DNA from 3 places in the Rhizobium sp. RSm-3 genome. Region 1 is predicted to be linked to each of the others. Evidence: riboswitches for the same ligand, from Rfam matches in the RefSeq annotation. Region 1 holds a riboswitch; each other region holds the start of a gene.
The links. Region 1 has a riboswitch for thiamine pyrophosphate ahead of BBJ66_RS35725 (YkoF family thiamine/hydroxymethylpyrimidine-binding protein). Riboswitches for the same ligand answer to the same signal wherever they lie in the genome.

Region 2: it holds a riboswitch for thiamine pyrophosphate, as region 1 does, so the genes downstream of both, thiC (phosphomethylpyrimidine synthase ThiC) here and BBJ66_RS35725 (YkoF family thiamine/hydroxymethylpyrimidine-binding protein) in region 1, are expected to answer to the same signal.
Region 3: it holds a riboswitch for thiamine pyrophosphate, as region 1 does, so the genes downstream of both, thiM (hydroxyethylthiazole kinase) here and BBJ66_RS35725 (YkoF family thiamine/hydroxymethylpyrimidine-binding protein) in region 1, are expected to answer to the same signal.

The regions. Positions count from the first base shown of each region.
Region 1 is NZ_MAWZ01000060.1:128,559-132,905, forward strand. It holds gene BBJ66_RS32075 (ArsR/SmtB family transcription factor) at 1-275, opposite strand, end outside; gene BBJ66_RS32080 (SDR family NAD(P)-dependent oxidoreductase) at 379-1,149, opposite strand; gene soxR (redox-sensitive transcriptional activator SoxR) at 1,294-1,758, opposite strand; TPP riboswitch at 2,034-2,147, shown strand; partial or broken gene BBJ66_RS35725 (YkoF family thiamine/hydroxymethylpyrimidine-binding protein) at 2,138-2,254, shown strand; gene BBJ66_RS32090 (ABC transporter permease) at 2,266-3,072, shown strand; gene BBJ66_RS32095 (ABC transporter ATP-binding protein) at 3,069-3,881, shown strand; gene BBJ66_RS32100 (ABC transporter substrate-binding protein) at 3,946-4,347, shown strand, end outside.
Region 2 is NZ_MAWZ01000002.1:436,822-441,168, reverse strand. It holds gene thiO (glycine oxidase ThiO) at 1-719, opposite strand, end outside; gene thiC (phosphomethylpyrimidine synthase ThiC) at 721-2,547, opposite strand; TPP riboswitch at 2,640-2,771, opposite strand; gene BBJ66_RS05240 (GNAT family N-acetyltransferase) at 2,909-3,355, shown strand; gene BBJ66_RS05235 (hypothetical protein) at 3,417-3,677, shown strand; gene BBJ66_RS05230 (ABC transporter ATP-binding protein) at 3,721-4,347, opposite strand, start outside.
Region 3 is NZ_MAWZ01000057.1:91,725-96,071, forward strand. It holds partial or broken gene BBJ66_RS27660 (GNAT family N-acetyltransferase) at 1-111, opposite strand, end outside; gene thiD (bifunctional hydroxymethylpyrimidine kinase/phosphomethylpyrimidine kinase) at 330-1,151, opposite strand; gene thiE (thiamine phosphate synthase) at 1,148-1,783, opposite strand; gene thiM (hydroxyethylthiazole kinase) at 1,780-2,583, opposite strand; TPP riboswitch at 2,633-2,729, opposite strand; gene BBJ66_RS27680 (hypothetical protein) at 2,761-3,144, opposite strand; gene BBJ66_RS27685 (hypothetical protein) at 3,618-3,938, shown strand; gene BBJ66_RS35930 (DUF596 domain-containing protein) at 4,212-4,347, shown strand, end outside.

The DNA of each region.
Region 1 (4,347 bases):
CCGATACTGTAATAAACCAGCCTGCCCTGACGGCGCGTATTGACCAGACCTTCGAGCCGCAAACGCGCAAGCTGCTGCGAGACCATCGCCTGCTGTATGCCGAGAATATTTTCGATTTCCCCGACCGTCCGCTCCTGTTTTGCCAGTATGCAGAGGATCAGAAGTCGGGTGTGATGCGCCAAAGCTTTCAGCAGATCGCTCGCTTCATGGGCTTTTCCAGCGAGTATGTGCAAGTCCTGGCCGGTCATCCCCGGCTCCGGTTTAGGCAACGGCATTCGATATCTCGGAAGGGAGGCGGTGTGGTAGATCAGCACAATAGCATATTCGCACAAGCGAATTGGTCAATAGTGATGAAATGCCAAAAAAGGTCCAAGTAAATCAGCAGATAAGCTGTCCGCCATTGATCTCGATCACCTGGCCGGTGATGTATCCCGACAGCAAGGGAGCTGCCAGGAACAGATAGGCGGGAGCGCAATCCTCCGCCGTGCCGAGCCGCTGCAACGGGATGGATTTCCGGGTCTGCTCCAGTTTTTCCCTGGAGGAATAGCGCTCGTGGAAATCCGTCTCGATCGTTCCCGGCGAGACGCAGTTGACGCGGATGCCGTCCGGGGCAAGCTCGCGGGCAAGCGCCTTCGAATAGGTCGCAACGAAGGCTTTCGAGGCCGAATAGATTGAGGAGCCGGGGCTGCCGCCGGTCAGCGCCGAGATCGAAACTGTGTTGACGACGGCAGCACCCTCGGCCGCCTTCAATGCCGGCAGCAAGGCGCGCGTCAGCGCCACCACCGATGTCTGGTTGAGCCGGATGACCGCCTCATATTCCGCGTCGGTCAGCGTCGCAGCCGGAAAACGGCCGAGCATGGTGCCGGCATTGTTGACGAGCACATGCACCTTGTCGAAGAATGCGAGAACATCTTCGGCAAATTGCGCCGCCCCGCCGGCGGCGGAGAAATCGGCATGCAGCAGCAGCGCCCGTCTTTCCGATTCAGCCGTCAGCAGGAAATCCGGCAGGTCTCGCCCCGGCTTGCGCCCGGTGTGAACGATGACCTTCGCGCCGCAATCCAGAAACTGCCGAGCGACTTCCAGGCCGATGCCGCGGCCGGCGCCGGTGACGACGACATTGCGATTTTCAAACAGTCTTGGATGAAACACGAAGCCGTCCTCCTCGGTTGCGTCACTCGCCCTTAACATATGAGCACCGCGACCGAAAGAAAGGCAGACATCGATCTTTCCGGGAGAGACTTGGCTCTCCCGGAAAGACTTGGCTCTCCCGGAGAGACTTGGCTCTCCCGAAGGCTAGTTTTCGGTCTGCAGCAGCCGCGCACCCGGCCCTTCCTTGCCGAGCCGGTCGCAGGGATTGCGCAGCGGACAGCTTTCGATCGACAGACAGCCGCAGCCGATGCAGCCGGCCAGGCGGTCGCGCAACAGGCTGAGCTGGCCGATTCGCGCGTCGAGATCGTCCTTCCATCGTGCCGACAACGTCTGCCAGTCCGCGGCCGTCGGCGTGCGCCCCTGCGGCAGCGAGTGGAACGCCGCCTGGATTTCCACAAGCGGAATGCCGACACGCTGCGCCACCTTAATGATGCCGAGGCGGCGAAGTACGTCGCGCCCGTAGCGCCGCTGGTTGCCGCGGGAGCGGATGCTCGAGATCAAACCCTTTGTCTCGTAGAAATGCAGCGCCGAAACGGCAAGACCGCTGCGCTCAGCCACCTCACCGACCGTCAGCAGTTTGCCGGGCTGCGCTGCCGGAATCCGATCCATGTCTCTTGACCTCAATATTAGTTGAGGTTTTATAACCCTTGCTCCTGCAATCGTAAAGCCCGATCGGGCGCCCGCCAGCGCGGACGCCTTGCGCACGCCGACATCGCCGCCTGAGGCAGCAAGCTGCGGTCCCGTTCCCGGCAGGTACGGGCCCACCGAGGAACACCCGAGCGGGACTTCCGCTCGGGTGTTTCCCTGAGATCAGATCCATTCCGACTGGACGGACCGGTTCGCAATTTTGCGGTTGCGGGAAGAAAACCCGGGTGGTAGTTTCCGCCGAAATACAGGGGAGCTCCGTATCGCCGGGGCTGAGATGTGAGGCGCAAGCCTCTGGACCCTTCAAAGCTGATCTGGGTAATGCCAGCGGAGCGAGGTTCAGATGTTCTCAAGCGCAGAAGTGTCAGTCTATCCGATATCAGGCAACCTCGTCGGCATCATTCTCGATGCCGTCAAGGCGCTCGATCCCGATAGCGACCGGCTGCCCATCGAGACCGAAATCAAACGCTGATGACACTGCCACGACCTTCGCATTCGCGTCTTGCAGCGCTCCGCGCCGCTCTCTATCGGGCAATGCCCGCCTTGCTCGCGGGCTTCGCCTTTCTGGCGGCATGGGAGGTCTATGTCGATCTTTCCGGCATCAAGCCTTCCATCCTGCCGGCGCCTTCGCGCATTCTCATCCAGGGCTGGCTGAACCGCGAAGCGCTGATATCAAACACCTGGCCGACGCTCGGCGCGACGCTTGGCGGTTTCGCGCTGTCGCTTGCCTTCGCCTTCGCCGCTTCGATCCTCATGGATTTCATGCCTTTCATGCGCCGGGCATTGCTGCCGATCTTCATCGCCAGCCAGACCCTGCCGCTGGTGGCGATCGCGCCGCTTGTCGTCCTCTGGTTTGGCTTCGGCCTCTTGCCGAAGATCCTGCTGGTGGCGCTCGTCACCTTCTTCCCGCTGCTTGTCGCCCTGCTGCAGGGCTATGAATCGACCGACCGCGACATCGCCGAACTTTTGAACTCGATGAAAGCGAGCCGCTGGCGCATCTTCCGCCTGGCACGGCTTCCCTCCGCGCTGCCCTATTTCTTCGCCGGCCTGCGGATCTCGATCACCTATGCCGTCGTCGGCGCGATCTTTGCCGAATATGCCGGCGCCGCCCGCGGCCTCGGCATCTATATCCTCAACGCCAAGAATAATTTCCGTCCCGATCTGGTGCTCGCCGCCGTCGTTGTCAGCGCCGTGCTCACCCTCTGCCTCTTCGGCCTGACGCTCTTGATCCAGCGCCTTGTCATGCCCTGGCAACCATCCGGGGAGCGGCGCCGATGAGCGATACAATGGTTGAGCTGCGGAATATCGCCAAATCCTTCGACGGCATGAAGGTGCTGGGCGATATTTCGCTCAGCGTCGCAAGCGGCGAGTTCGTTTCGATCGTCGGCCCGTCCGGCTCCGGAAAATCGACAGTGCTCCGATTGCTGACGCAGGCGCTTCGGCCCGATTCCGGCACCGTGCTTTTCAACGGCGCGCCACTGGAAGAGGCGCCGCACTCCTTCGCCTTCATGCCGCAGCGCGATGCGCTGATGCCCTGGCGCCGGATCATCGACAATGCCGCCCTTGGCCTCGAGGTGCGGGGCATGAGCCGCCGGGCAGCGCGCGCCACTGTCGCGCCGCTATTCGAACGCTTCGGCCTTGCCGGTTTCGAACACCATTATCCCTCCGAATTATCCGGCGGCATGCGCCAGCGCGCCGCCCTGTTGCGCACCGTCGTCCAGACCCAGGACATGCTGCTGCTCGACGAGCCGTTCGGCGCGCTCGACGCGCTGACGCGCACGCAGATCCAGGAATGGCTGCAGGGCATGTGGACCGAACACCGCTGGACGGCGCTGCTGATCACCCATGACGTCCGCGAGGCCGTGTTCCTCTCCGACCGTATCTACGTGCTTTCGGCCCGCCCGGCGCGTATCATCCGCGAATTCCACGTTCCCCTGCCCCGTCCGAGAAGCATTGCCGATCTCGGCTCGCCGGCGGCCCAGGCGATCGAAACCGAAATCCTGCAAACCCTGCTTCATCCGCTAGAACAGGATGATTTTGGGCCGATCGGTCTAAAATCTGAATCCTGTGCCAATATAAAGAGTTAGAGCATGATGCCGAAAACTGCTCACACTTTTCGGCATCATGCTCCAGAGACCTGAGGAGGTCACCATGCTGCTTCTCACCCGTCGCCAGACGATCTTCGCCGCCCTCGCGGCAAGCCTTGCCGGCCGCCCCGCCTTCGCCCAGTCAGCGCCCGCAAAGGCGCGCATCGCGCTCGACTGGACGCCCAACACCAACCATATCGGCATCTATGTCGCCAAGGCGAAGGGCTTCTATGCCGCCGCCGGCCTCGATGTCGAAATTCTTCCCTTTACCGACACCAGCGCCGGCACGCTGGTGTCGAACGGCGTCGCCGACTTCGGCATCAGCAGCGAGATCGAGGCCATCACACAGCGCGCCGCCGGCGGCGACGTGAAGATGGTCTACGGCGTCGTCCAGACCGAAACAGCGCGGCTGATCTTCAAGGGCGGACGCGACGACATCAAGAGCCCCAAGGATCTCGACGGCAAG
Region 2 (4,347 bases), on a different contig from region 1:
ATCGGGCCGTCGGAATCGGTCTCGATCATCGTCGCGCCGATCATGAAAAAGCCGTTGCCGCGGGGAACGATATAGACGGGAAAACGCGGATGCAGCAGGCGGACGGGCCGGGCCAGCGTGACCTCTTCGGTATGGAGATAGAGCATTTCGCCCCGCACGCCGCGCAGGTCGCGCTCTCGCCCGATGCGGGCAGCACCTGTGCAGTCGACGATATCGGAGAAATCGTCATCGTCCGGCGCTACGTCGGTAAAGGTGGCGCCGTTTGCCGCCAGTTGCTCTTTCAGCGCCCGCAGCGCCTGGCGCGGGTCCAGATGCGCCTCACCTGGGAAGAACAGGCCGTGCCTGAAACGGGTGGCGAGCGCGGGCTCAAGGGCGGCGATATCGTTCTCGTCAACCCATTGATAACCGGTCGTGCGGCCGGCAAATCGCTTCAGCTCGCCATGGTCGCGCGTCGAGGCGACGACGAGCGTGCCGTTGCGGACGGTGCTGCCCGGCAGGATCGCTTCCCAGCGATCGGCGGCATCGAGGCCGCCCGTCAGCACCGCCTCATCGGCGCTTTCCCGCTCGCACCAGGGCGCCAGCATGCCGCCGGCGAGCCAGGACGCCGCACGAGCGAAGTTCGGGTGCGGGTCGAAGACCGTGACATCGGCACCGCGGGCATGCAGCTCGCGGGCGACGGTGAGGCCGGCGACGCCGGCCCCTTTGACAAGCACGCGCATGTCAGTCCGCCCCGTGCGCGGAGGTCTCGATCGGCATATAGAGATCGCCGCCCTCACGGTATTTCGCCGCCATCGCGTCCAGCCCCTCCTTCTGCGCTTCGGCGCGGATGTCATGCGATATGCGCATGGAGCAAAATTTCGGGCCGCACATCGAACAGAAATGCGCCACCTTGTGGGCTTCCTTCGGAAGCGTCTCATCGTGGAAGGAGCGGGCCGTTTCGGGATCGAGCGACAGGTTGAACTGGTCTTCCCAGCGGAATTCGAAACGCGCCCGCGACAGCGCGTCGTCTCGAAGGCGCGCCGCCGGATGGCCCTTGGCGAGGTCGGCGGCATGGGCGGCGATCTTATAGGTGATGACGCCGGTCTTGACGTCGCTGCGGTCGGGCAGGCCGAGATGCTCTTTCGGGGTGACGTAGCAGAGCATAGCCGTGCCGAACCAGCCGATCATCGCCGCACCGATGCCGGAGGTGATATGGTCGTAGCCGGGCGCGATATCGGTCGTCAGCGGTCCCAGCGTGTAGAAGGGCGCCTCGCCGCAGACGGCGAGCTGCTTGTCCATGTTCTCCTTGATCTTGTGCATCGGCACGTGGCCGGGGCCCTCGATCATCACTTGGCAACCCCTCGCCCAGGCGATCTTGGTCAGTTCGCCGAGCGTTTCCAATTCTGCGAACTGTGCCGCGTCGTTGGCGTCGGCAATCGAACCCGGACGCAGGCCGTCTCCGAGCGAGAAGGAGACGTCATAGGCCCGGCAGATGTCGCAGATCTCTTCGAAATGCTCGTAAAGGAAGCTCTCGCGGTGATGATGCAGACACCACTTGGCCATAATCGAACCGCCGCGCGAGACGATGCCGGTGACGCGGTTGACGGTGAGCGGGATGTAATGCAGCCGCACGCCGGCATGGATGGTGAAATAGTCGACGCCCTGTTCCGCTTGCTCGATCAGCGTATCGCGATAAATTTCCCAGGTAAGATCCTCGGCGATGCCGCCGACCTTTTCCAGCGCCTGATACAGCGGCACCGTGCCGATCGGCAGTGGCGAATTGCGGACGATCCATTCGCGGATATTGTGGATGTTGCGGCCGGTCGAAAGATCCATGACCGTATCGGCGCCCCAGCGGGCGGCCCAGACCATCTTCTCGACTTCTTCGGCCATTGATGAGGTGACGGCGGAATTGCCGATATTGGCGTTGATCTTCACCAGAAAATTCCGACCGATGATCATCGGCTCGGCTTCGGGGTGGTTGATGTTGGCGGGGATGATCGCCCGACCGGCGGCGACTTCCCGGCGGACGAATTCCGGCGTGACGTGATCGGGAATATCGGCGCCGAAGCTCTCGCCGTCGCGCACCAGCGCTTCGGCCTTGGCCTTGCGGCCGAGATTCTCGCGAATGGCGATGAACTCCATCTCCGGCGTGATGATGCCGGCGCGTGCATAGGCGAGCTGGGTGACGGCTTTGCCGTCCTTGGCGCGCAGCGGCTGGCGCCGTCCGGGGAATTCCGGCGTCAGCCGGTCGCCGCTGACGAAGCCGTTATCCTCGGGGCGGACATGGCGGCCGTCATAGGCTTCGATATCGCCGCGGGCCAGCAGCCAGTCGCGGCGCAGTGGCGGCAGGCCTTGCTCGATGCGGATCTCCGCACCTTCGATCGTGTAGGGACCTGAGGAATCATAGACGATGACAGGCGGCTCGCCGGCGGTCGGGTGAACGCTGATTTCGCGCATCGGCACGCGGATATTACTGTGGATATCTCCCGCAATATGGATCTTCCGCGAGGCGGGCAGCGGGCCGGTGGTGACGGTCGGGGTGAGGATTTTTGCGGCAATGGTCATGGTTTGAGGCTCCAAGTGGTGGTTGGAGACCCAGTCAATCAGCCGGAATGATGGAAAGACGCCGGCATGGATTCCACGCGTGAATCCGAAGCCTTCGAGCGCTTGCACCGTCCCTACGCCAGTATGAACTGGATCAGGTTCAACGGGTCACTGCGCCACAACCGGCAAAGCCGTATTGTCCAGCAGTATCTCAGCCCCTTGCCGGGACCCCCCTGGTGAATGCGGATAGTCGTAAAGCGCCGTCGGTGAGCGTGTCAAGCTTAAGAGCTTTGCCGTCCCGCTTATATCGTGCGTTTCGGAACCCGGTTGCGTTACTGGCCGAACTGCGGCACATGTCATTTCACTCAACGTCAGGTGGATTATGTCGTTTCGGATTGAACGTCTTATGCGAGAACATCTCAGTGGCGCCGCCGGCGTGCTGGTCAGTGCCTATGCGGGACCTCCGTGGAACGAGAATTGGTCGCTTGAAGCGGCCATTGAAAATGTAAACAACGTGCTTGATACCCCCAAATCCATTGCCCTTGCGGCCATCGACGGAGGCAAGGTGCTGGGGATTGCGCTCGGCATACGACAGAGGCGCCATGCCGGTCCGGTCATTTATCTGGATGAGCTTTCGGTCCTGCCTGAGGCGCAGGGTACTGGAATAGGGACCGCGCTGCTGTCGGCCGTTTTCGAAACGGCAAAGATCGAGGGATGCAACAGCGTCTGGTTGATCTCACAGCGGGAAGGGGCGTTGTCGCAATTTTATCAGCGCAGCGGATTCGCCATCGGCGGCAACCTTGGACTCTACTCCAAATCGAGTGCGTAGCGGTTGGCCCCGTGACCGCGATTCCACTTTGAACCTATCTCGTTGTGGGATGAAAGAGCGCATGTCTGATCGGATTTGTCTGTCCGACATATCGGAAGAAAGCTGGCGAGCGGTCATCGAAACGCTGGGGGCTGCCGGCTGGTCCGTCCGAAAGGGCGGCGGCCTCGATTTCTCCTGGGCTATCCTGGAGCGCGGCGGGATACGGATCGACATGCAATATGATGCATGGCAGGAGGGCGAAATGGCCTTTGCCAAAGCCGACGGATCGACAATAACGATCGATCTTCCAGCACAATTGATGTTGGAGCTGAAATTGAACTGACCCGCCACTAAACGTTCGGCGGCTCTTCTGAAGCGATGCCCGCTCAATCCGGTCGCAATGTCTTGCCGGATTCCGCATCGAAAAGATGAAGCTTCCCTGGCCGAGCGGCGATGGTCGCGACCTGGCCCGGCTCAAAGTCGTGACGGTCGGAAAGCACCGCGACAAGCTCGCCGGACCCGTAGCGCAGGAAGACCATCGTCTCATGGCCGGTGGGTTCGGTGACGCTGACCGTCGTGTCGAGGCCGCTTTGGCTGAGCGAAAGGTGTTCAGGCCGCACGCCGAGAAGCACGGTCTGCCCGTCGGACGCCTGCGGGTTAAAGCCGAGCGCGATCTCGTCACCGGTCTCGGTGACGAAGATCGCACCATCGGCCTTGTAACGGCCTTTCAGCAGATTCATCGACGGTGAGCCGATAAAGGCCGCCACGAATGTATTGCGGGGACGATCGTAGAGTTCCAGCGGCGTGCCGATCTGTTCGACCTTGCCGCCCTGCATGACCACGATCTTGTCGGCCATGGTCATCGCTTCGACCTGATCGTGGGTGACATAGATCGTCGTGGTTCTCAGTCGCTGGTGCAGTTCCTTGATCTCCTTGCGCATCTGCACGCGCAGCTTGGCGTCGAGGTTCGACAAGGGCTCGTCGAACAGGAAAACCTGCGGCGATCGGACGAT
Region 3 (4,347 bases), on a different contig from region 1:
GAGATGCAGTTCCGGGGGGAGAGGAGGGCGGATGGAGACGCCGACATGATCGGCTTTCCGTTGCAGGTCGGCGAGCTCTGTCGAGTATAGACTCACAAGCAGGTCTGGCACCCTGTCACTCCTCCTAATATTCCGTTATTGCGGAATATATCCCTTTTTAATGACATAGATTTGGCCATGCGACCGGGCTTGTCAACAGGGATTCTGAAATGAGCCGCAGAGCCGGCCCTCGCGAGGGCCGGGTTTCAATGCAGGGTGGGTCCAAAATGCAAAAACGGCCCGGGGAGCCCGAGCCGTTTTGAATGAAGGCGTGCGGCGACGTGAGGCACTTATCCCGCCGCTTTCCAAAGCGCATGAAAATGCTGCACCGGGCCGTGTCCGGAGCCGACGCTGAGGCTGCCTGAAGCCGCAACCGCGCCGGCGAGGTAATCCTTGGCGATGGCGACGGCCTCTTCAGCCGAGGCACCCTTGGCAAGCTCGGCTGCCAGCGCGCTCGACAGCGTGCAGCCGGTGCCGTGGGTGTTCTTGGTCGGCACGCGCCGGGCTTCGAACCAGTGCAGACCATCGGCCGCGGCAAGCACGTCGGGGCTTTCCTCGCTGTCGAGATGACCGCCTTTGACCAGCACGGCGGCCGGGCCGAGCGCGCGCAGTTGCTCGGCCTGCGCCGCCATCTCGGCGCGGTTTGTCGCCACCGGCTGATGCAGCAGGGCGGCGGCCTCAGGCAGGTTCGGGGTCAGCAGCGTCGCGAGCGGCAGCAGCCGGCGGGTCAGCACGTCGACGGCTTCGGGTGCCAGCAAGGCGGCGCCGCCCTTGGCGATCATCACGGGATCGATGACGATGGGGATGCCGCGTCCCTCGGCCAGAGCTGCGGCGAGCGCTCCAGCAACGGCTTCGGCGATGCCGGCATTGGCGATCATGCCGATCTTGACGGCATCGACACGCACATCGGCAAAGACGGCGTTGATCTGATCGGCAACGAATGCAGCCGGCACCAGATGCACGCCGGTGACCCCTTGCGTGTTCTGCGCCGTCAGCGCGGTCAGCACCGCCATGCCGTAGACGCCGCGGGCGGAGAAGGCCTTGAGATCGGCCTGGATGCCGGCGCCGCCCGAGGGATCGGAACCGGCGATGGAGAGGACGTTGCGGATCATGGGCGGGCCTTTCGAATTTCAGCGGCGATGCGGCGCGTCGCCGCTTCCGGGTCGGGCGTGCCTGAGATGGCGGAGACGACGGCAAGCCCGCTCGCGCCTGCGGCAAAGACTTCGGCCACATGCTCCGCCTTGAGCCCGCCGATCGCAACCGAGGGCACCGGCGAAGCCGCCACCAGCTTGGCAAGACCGTCAAAGCCGATCGGCTGCTTGTGGTTGGCCTTGGTCGGTGTCGCAAACACCGGCCCGACGCCGGTATAGTCGACGACATCGGGATCGACGGCAGCGGCAAGCGCCGCGGTTTCGACCGACAGGCCGAGGATCATGTCGGAGCCGATCATCGCCCGCGCTGTCACCGCATCCATATCCTCCTGGCCGATATGCAACCCGTCGGCGCCGATGGCGATCGCCGCCTTGACATCGTCGTTGACGATGAGGAGCGCGCCGGTGCCATCAAGCGCCTGTTTCAAGGCGCGTCCGGTCTCGATCATCCCGGCCGTGCCGGCATGTTTGTCGCGCAGCTGCACCATCGTCGCGCCGCCGGCAACGGCAAGCCGCGCGGTCTCGACCATGCCGATCCCGGCGCAGAGATCGGGATCGAGGACGAGATAGAGCGAAAGGTCGAAAGTCTTCATGCCGCCGATACCCGTGCCCTGGCATCGAGCGTTTCGGCGTCGAGCGCGTTCAACGCGTCGAGGAAGCGCCAGGCAAAGGAGCCGGGACCGGCCGCACCCAGCGCTGCCTCCTCGCCGGCGATGGCGAACGTTGCAAGGGCGGCGACCGTCGCCCCGAACATATCCTCGGGCACCGTGGCGGCAAAGGCGCCGACGAGGCAGGTGAGCGAGCAGCCGAGCGCGGTAACCTGCGGCATCAAGGTCGATCCGCCTGTGATGCGCACAGCCCGCTGGCCGTCGGTGACGAAATCGACGGCACCGGTGACGGCGACGATCGCCTGTTGGCGCTCGGCCAGCCATCGCGCCGAACCTTCGGCCCGCTCGACCGGATCGCGGCTGTCGACGCCCTGGCCGCTGCTCTCGCCGCCGGCGAGCGCGATGATTTCGGAGGCGTTGCCGCGGATGATCGTGGGCTTGAGCGCCAGCAGACCGGCGACCGCATCGCGGCGGAACGCCGTGGCATAATGGGCGACCGGATCGAGCACCCAGGGTTTGCCGGCCGAGGTCGCCGCCTTTGCCGCCGCCTGCATGCCGTCGATCCATTGCGTCGACAGCGTGCCGATATTGACGGTCAGCGCGTTGGCGATGCCGGCGAATTCGCCGGCTTCCTCAGCCGCATGCACCATGGCCGGCGAGGCGCCGGCGGCCAGGAGAACATTGGCGGCGATGTTCATGGCGACGTAATTGGTGATGCACTGAACGAGCGGCGGCTTCTCGCGCATCGCCTTCAGCATGGCTCCTGGTGTGGTCCTGGTCTGCATATGTGGCCCCTTTCAGGCGGGGCGGGCACGGGGTAATTCGTGCGGCGAACCGCGACCCCGAGCGACTCCCTCCGCCGGCATTATCCGGTTCAGGTTCGAAGGGTGCTTCTCAGCCCGTCTGTCGACGAACGCCCCTGTCTCTCATCGCGCTCTTTTTCGCAGAGAACGGGGCGGATGTCATCTCGAAAATGACAGTGCTGCGACGGCGCAGCGCGTGAAGTCCGCGGCGGGCACGCTATCGTCCTCGACGGTCAGTCCGGGCTTTACGAAGGCCGAGAGCTTGCCGTCGATTCGGGTCTTGATCAGGTTTTCCCGAATGCCGCCCCGCAGATTCCGTCCCGGGCTGCGTCGGCCACTGCGGTTTCGCCATTCGGTTGTCCTTTCCTTTCCGAGAAGAATAGGAGCAGCAACCGCGGGTGTAAGGAATTTCTGAAATACATCTCCGTATTTCTGTGCGGGATCGGGAAAGATGCAGGCGTCTCGAAAGGTCTCTTGTTTAAAATGAGTGCAGCTCATCTTCCTCAGGCTTTCATGGATTTCCGCAGATCCAGAAATATTCATCCTATCCGTTTATGTGTCGTATTTTCAATGATAACGAGCAGATGACCAGCTTCGCGTAAGTTGCGCGTTGTGCTAGTACGGGTGAATTTGCGACGTTGGGCCGTGATATAAGGGCGGGGTTTGCTCGCGCTGGTTATGACAATGTTCAGACAATCCTTCAGGGGAGTGCTGTAACTGGCCGAAGCTACTCGACCGGTGAAGCGTTTGACGTCGGTCGGATTAGCGACTTTGACATTGCTGTAGTAAGCCCTGGGCTGTTACAGCGCGCGCAGTCTCTGGGGATTGGCCTTAGGAGTTCTGGCACAAGGACGGGACCGCTAAGTGGCCGTGATCTCGCAGCTCTCGGACTGAGTGACCTGGCAAGCAAGCTTAATGTGCAGACAGGACGTGAGGTTAATTTTATGATCTATGGCACATCGACCGCAGCGACGAACAGGTCTCCTGGTATATTCTTTCCGGAGTAATAATGTATTATGCCAAGCTTTATATTGTATGGAATACGAAAGAATTCACTTGCAGAAGCAAAGGCTGCAGTAGAATCGGTGTTTGGATTTTTCTTCACCGAGCGAGATAGTTTTTATCAGGCCGGGGTTTATTATGTCTTTGGCGCGGGAGGCGAAGAGCAATTCGTTTTAAAAAAGAATATTGATCCATTTGATGGCGATCCTGTAGAGCAGGATTTTGTCAGCTATCCCCTCCTTTTTTATATAAACTCCACGGATAGACCGTCAGAACTGATCGCACTAATGACTAACGTCGAAGACTTTGAATTGCTCCGCCAGGAGGTTTTTTAATCTGTCAGTTCCGTAGGCAGGGGTTTGAGCACCGCGCACTCCTGGATGCATCTTTGCTGAACATCTAGGTCACCCTCGGCACGCCCGGCTGGTCATGGCCAACGGCACGACGATCGTCAGTTCCGTCTAGGCGATCGGCGACGCCAACATCAAGGCCGGCGGCGCGCTGTTCAATGTCAATTCGGGGCTCAGTGGCGCCGTCCTTACGCCGCCGACCAACCCGCATTCGGCGGGCGTCGGCAAGCCGATCCCAGGACAGACCTTCCTCGGGAAATGGTGTTCGGAAGAGCGGAGACAAATTCATCCGGACCGAAGCTGACCGACGACTTTGATAAAGTGTCGGAGGATGCAAAGATTTTTGAGGAAAGTCTTTGGTTCTTTCGCGAGGAGTGCCCTGCTGGAGTCGTGT